Bacillus pumilus: one gene and its partner. Each later gene encodes a partner of the first gene's protein in a complex. Links are inferred from orthologs where the notes say so. Each region holds a gene or a part of one and is shown in the gene's direction. Other genes may lie near its edges.

What was found.
Region 2: the proteins of trxA (region 1) and trxB are in contact, whole or in part, in a crystal structure (PDB 1F6M), measured with the Escherichia coli proteins. The link is inferred for Bacillus pumilus from one-to-one orthologs.

The regions. Positions count from the first base shown.
Region 1 is NZ_CP047089.1:1,493,024-1,496,151, forward strand. What follows is about bases 160-3,059. They hold trxA (thioredoxin), read left to right. Parts: upstream 160-1,402; coding sequence 1,403-1,717; downstream 1,718-3,059. Other genes in these bases: GPS65_RS07225 (alpha-N-arabinofuranosidase), read left to right, coding at 160-1,157; uvrC (excinuclease ABC subunit UvrC), read left to right, coding at 1,857-3,059. Also shown: more of GPS65_RS07225, read left to right, coding at 1-159; more of uvrC, read left to right, coding at 3,060-3,128. UniProt on the Escherichia coli protein: Participates in various redox reactions through the reversible oxidation of its active center dithiol to a disulfide and catalyzes dithiol-disulfide exchange reactions.
Region 2 is NZ_CP047089.1:866,815-869,910, reverse strand. The notes cover bases 1-2,893. They hold trxB (thioredoxin-disulfide reductase), read left to right. Parts: upstream 1-918; coding sequence 919-1,869; downstream 1,870-2,893. Other genes in these bases: rapZ (RNase adapter RapZ), read left to right, coding at 2,731-2,893; GPS65_RS04330 (8-oxo-dGTP diphosphatase), read left to right, coding at 2,227-2,691; GPS65_RS04340 (C40 family peptidase), read left to right, coding at 1-685. In the rest of the region: more of rapZ, read left to right, coding at 2,894-3,096.

The DNA.
Region 1 (3,128 bases):
AGTTTATGAAATTGTGTGAGCTACTTGAATGCGAGCCTTATATTTGCGGAAATGTGGGAAGTGGGACTGTTCAAGAATTAGCAGACTGGGTTGAGTACATCACCTTTCCAAAGGGAACGCCTATGTCTGATTGGCGCATTCAAAATGGAAAACATGAGCCTTGGGATTTGACCTATGTTGGTGTAGGAAACGAAAGCTGGGGCTGCGGCGGGAATATGACGCCTGAATACTATGCCGATTTATATAAACGATATCAAACGTATGTGAGAGAATTTGTAGGTCAATCCATATACAAAATTGCGTGCGGAGCCAATTCAAATGATGTGAATTGGACAAAAGTATTAATGGAGCGCGCCGCACCTTGGATGGATGGACTCAGTTTGCATTACTACACTGTACCTGGTACGTGGGAGAAGAAAGGGTCAGCGACTGAATTTGATGAAGATGAATGGTTTATCACGTTGAAAAAAGCCTATGAGATGGAACGGCTTGTCTTGGATCATGGAGAGATCATGGATCGGTATGACCCAGACAAGAGAATCGGGATGATCATTGATGAATGGGGGACATGGTATGATCCAGAACCAGGAACAAATCCAGGGTTTTTGTATCAGCAAAACACGCTAAGAGACGCACTTGTTTGTGCCCTTCATTTTCATATCTTTCATCGTCATTGCCAGCGAATTCATATGGCGAATATTGCTCAGACGGTCAATGTTCTTCAAGCAATGGTGTTAACGGAAGACGAAAAAATGCTTCTGACCCCGACGTATCATGTGTTTCACATGTTTCAAGTGCATCAAGTGGAGGAAGCACTTGAAGTGGATTTCGTGTCAACGCCTTATGAACGAAGCGGTGAAAAAATACCTCAAGTTAGTGTGTCAGCTTCGCGCTCGTCAGATAAGATGCATATTAGCTTCTGTCACCTGAATCCGCATGAACAAAACGAAGTATCCCTTGCCATTGAAGGTTTGGATGCACAAACGAAAGTCACGGGCCGCGTGCTGACAGCGGATCGCATGAATGCGCACAATACATTTGATGATCCCCATGCTGTCCAGCCAGTAGAGTTTCAGCAATTTGCTGTAAAATCCGGTGAGTTGACCATAGATCTGCCGCCAATGTCTGTGGTGATGATCACGATCGATCTGGCTTGATCGCATATTTAAATGTTTGATGAGCGGGATGTTGGGGCATCATACATTGTAAACAAAGCGGAAAGGGAGTTATTGATATGCTTAGAACGATTCTCATGATTATCGGTGCAATTGTTGTCATTGGTGCGATTGTGCGGTTTGTTTTTTAATTCATTTCATCAAAAATGATTCGTAAGCATTTCATTCGCAAGTCACATTGGTAGATGCTATACTAAAAAGCATAATTTACATTGGAGGAATGAATAATGGCAATCGTAAAAGCTACTGACGCAACATTTTCACAAGAAACTGCAGAAGGTGTTGTTATTGCGGACTTTTGGGCACCATGGTGCGGACCTTGTAAAATGATTGCTCCAGTTCTTGAAGAACTTGATCAAGAAATGGGCGATAAAATGAAAATTGTAAAAATTGATGTAGATGATAACCAAGAAACTGCTGGTAAATACGGCGTAATGAGTATCCCAACACTTCTTGTTTTAAAAGACGGTGAAGTGGTAGAAACTTCTGTTGGTTTCAAACCAAAAGAAGCACTTGCTGAGCTTGTTAACAAACATCTATAAACCTGTCTATGCCCAAGCGGCATACTCACTGAAGCGGTTCTCGTAAAGACGAGAGCCGCTTTTCTTTCAATATGGTATAAAACAAATGTTCGTGATACACTAGAAGGAGTGAAAGAGGAAAACAAGGACGGATGAAAATATGAACAAACTGATCAAAGAAAAGCTATCGGTCTTGCCAGATCAACCTGGCTGCTATTTAATGAAAGATCGACAAAATACAGTCATTTATGTGGGAAAGGCAAAGATCTTAAAAAATAGAGTACGCTCTTATTTCACTGGATCTCATGACGCCAAAACGCAGCGACTTGTCAGTGAAATTGAAGACTTTGAATACATTGTCACCTCTTCTAATATCGAGGCACTCATTTTAGAGCTGAATTTAATCAAAAAATACGACCCAAAATACAATGTCATGCTCAAGGATGACAAAACGTATCCTTTTATTAAAATTACGAATGAACGGCATCCTAAATTGATCGTCACCCGTCATGTAAAAAAGGACAAAGGGAAATATTTCGGACCATACCCGAACGTACAGGCAGCACGTGAAACAAAAAAACTGCTCGACCGTTTATATCCTCTCAGAAAATGTGCCACCCTCCCTGACCGCGTCTGTCTCTATTATCATCTTGGACAATGTCTTGCGCCATGTGTGTATGACATTTCTGAAGAAACGAATAAGCAGCTCGTGGATGAAATCATAAGGTTTCTAAACGGAGGACACCAGCAAATAAAAAAAGAACTCACCGAAAAAATGCAGGAAGCTGCCGAACAACTAGAGTTTGAACGGGCAAAAGAACTGAGAGATCAAATCGCTTACATTGACTCTACGATGGAAAAACAGAAAATGACGATGAGCGATTTATCAGATCGAGATGTTTTTGCATATGCCTATGACAAGGGCTGGATGTGTGTCCAAGTCTTCTTCATCAGGCAGGGAAAATTGATTGAACGCGACGTTAGCCTGTTTCCTATGTATCAAGATCCTGAGGAAGAGTTTCTCACGTTTATGGGGCAATTTTATGCAAAGAACAACCACTTTCTACCGAAGGAAATTTTGGTGCCAGATAGCGTAGATCAAGAGATGATTGAACAATTGCTTGAGACGAACGTTCATCAGCCGAAAAAAGGAAAGAAAAAGGACTTGCTTTTACTAGCCCATCAAAATGCCAAAATCGCTTTAAAAGAAAAATTTTCGCTCATTGAGCGTGATGAAGAGCGCTCAATTGGTGCGGTGAAGCAGCTTGGAGATGCACTAAATATTTATATGCCTTATCGGATTGAGGCTTTTGATAACTCGAATATTCAAGGTGCTGACCCAGTTTCTGCCATGGTCGTTTTTCAGGACGGGAAGCCGTATAAAAAGGAATACCGAAAATACAAAATTAAAACCGTCACAGGTCCAGATGAT
Region 2 (3,096 bases), 630 kb from region 1 along the record:
TAACAGCATTGCATCTGAAAAAGACGCAACAATCGCTGCTCAAAAACAAGCTGAAAAAGAAGCGAGAGAAGCAGCTCAAAAAGCAAAAGAAGAAAAAGTACAAAGACAACAGCAGCGTCAAGCTAGTGTTCAAGCAGAAGACAATAGCTCAACTAACGACAGCAGCCCGTCTTCAAATAACAGTAACAGTGGATCTTCAAACAACAACAATAATAACAGCAACAGCAGTTCACCAAGCAAGAAGCCATCTACTGGCGGTGGATCACCTGTCAGCAGTAACGTAGGCGGAATCGAAGGGGCGATCAGCACAGGTTCTACTATTGTTGGACAATCTCCATATAAATGGGCTGGCGGCAGATCACAAGCTGATATTGACGCACGTCGTTTTGACTGTTCTTCATTCGTTCGCTGGGCATTTGCATCAGCAGGCATCAACCTTGGACCAGTTGGCGGTACAACAACAGATACGCTTGTAGGTAAAGGAAGAGCTGTAAGTGCATCTGACATGAAACGCGGAGACCTTGTGTTCTTTGATACGTATAAAGTAAATGGACACGTTGGTATTTACTTAGGAAACGGTACATTCTTGAACGATAACAGCTCTCGCGGTGTTTCAGTTGACTCTATGAGCAATGTTTACTGGAAAAAAGCTTTCAATGGCGTTGTAAGAAGAGTCGTTGAATAAATCATTACTTACTATATAACCGTAAACAGGCTTCCTTAAACAGCAGTTTAAGGAAGCTTTTTCTTTTTTTGAAGATATGAGCAAATGATTCGCTTATTATCCGCAGATTTAATAGGATATGGGTAAGGAATAAAAGTAAGAGTGGAATTGATGCTTTCTGTCATGAATGGAAGCATCACCCAAGGGCATTCTAATAAGAAATGCTAGCAGCAATTGAAGAGGGAGTGACAGTTGTGTCAGAAGAAAAAATCTACGATACGATCATCATTGGAGCGGGACCTGCCGGAATGACAGCCGCTGTTTATACATCACGTGGAAATCTTTCAACATTGATGATTGAAAGAGGGATTCCAGGCGGTCAAATGGCTAATACGGAAGATGTCGAGAACTATCCTGGCTTTGAAAGCATTTTAGGGCCAGAACTTTCAAATAAAATGTTTGACCATGCGAAGAAATTCGGTGCTGAGTATGCATATGGCGATATCAAAGAAATCGTCGACGGTGAAGAGTACAAAATCGTCAAAGCCGGTTCAAAAGAATACAAAGGACGCTCTGTCATTATTTCAGCAGGTGCGGAATACAAAAAAATCGGTGCACCAGGTGAAAAAGAACTTGGCGGACGAGGCGTCTCTTACTGTGCAGTATGTGACGGTGCTTTCTTCAAAAACAAAGAGCTCGTCGTCATTGGTGGAGGAGACTCTGCGGTAGAAGAGGGTGTGTACCTCACACGCTTTGCGTCAAAAGTAACAATCGTTCATAGACGCGATAAGCTTCGTGCCCAAAGCATTTTACAAGCGCGTGCTTTTGATAATGAAAAAATCGACTTCATGTGGAACAAAACCGTTAAACAGATTAATGAAGAGAACGGTAAAGTCGGCAGTGTAACCTTGATTGATACGGTGACTGGTGAAGAAGAAGACTTTAAAACAGACGGGGTCTTTATCTATATTGGGATGCTTCCATTATCTAAACCATTTGAAAATCTCGGCATTACAAATGAAGAAGGATATATCGAGACAAACGAAAGAATGGAAACAAGAGTGGAAGGTATTTTCGCCGCTGGTGACATTCGTGAAAAAACACTTCGTCAAATTGTGACAGCAACAGGTGACGGAAGTATTGCCGCACAAAGCGCTCAGCATTATGTAGAAGAGCTTGCTGAAAAGCTGAAAGCAGCGAAATAAAAGGCTGTCGTAAATCCTTAATATAGCGTCATGGGCTTTTAACTGGAATGTAACACGGGTGAAATAATTTTCCGTTATGATAAAACTAGTAATTGACCCCCTTTTATAAGGAATACATGTTTGGCACGGATGAGAATCCGTGTCCTTTTTTTTGCTTAAAATCAGAAATTCAAGAGATGTTCACAAATGACGCATGGAGAACCATTCGTTGCTGTAAAATAAAGAGTAGAGTAATTGTCCGCCACTCCTTTCAGAGGAAATTCGATCTGTTTTCGATGAAGAAGGGGCATGTTCATTGTGGGAGTCAGGATGAACCTGTATAATAAGTTAAAGACATAAAAGAGTAGGTGACAGCTGATGCAACGAGTAACCAATTGTGTGCTGCATCACGAAGATCAAGTTCTCTTGCTGCAAAAGCCAAGACGGGGCTGGTGGGTAGCGCCGGGCGGCAAAATGGAAAGCGGAGAATCGGTCAAGGATTCAGTCGTTCGAGAGTATAGAGAAGAAACAGGAATTTATATTTTAAATCCTCAGTTAAAAGGTGTTTTTACCTTTATCATAAAAGAAGGCGATCAAATCGTTCAAGAGTGGATGATGTTCACCTTTATGGCAGATTCATTTACTGGAAAAAACGTGACAGAGTCAGAGGAAGGCATTTTAAAGTGGCATGAAGCAAAGGATGTGCCGCATTTACCGATGGCGCCAGGAGATTCCCATATTCTTGATTTCATGCTAAAGGGAAAAGGACTTCTGCATGGTACTTTTACGTATACACCTGATTTTGAATTGATTGCTTATCGGTTAGATCCTCAAGGAGACTAATACATGAACCGTTTTTATAAAGAAGGAGAGGAAGCAGGCATGAATACACACAAACAAGAAGATATTCAGCTTGTGATTATTACTGGAATGTCAGGTGCGGGGAAAACCGTTGCCATTCAAAGCTTTGAAGATTTAGGGTACTTCTGTGTAGATAACTTGCCGCCATCACTTTTACCTAAATTCCTAGAACTCATGAAGGAATCGAATTCGAAGATGAGCAAGGTTGCCCTTGTGATGGATTTGCGAGGACGTGAATTCTTTGACAGCTTAATTGCAGCCTTAGATGAAATGAGTGATCTTGGTTGGATCACACCAAGGATATTATTTCTAGATGCAAACGATAAGGTGCTTGTCTCAAGATACAAAGAAACGAGACGTTCGCATCCTCTTGCGACAACAGGTTTG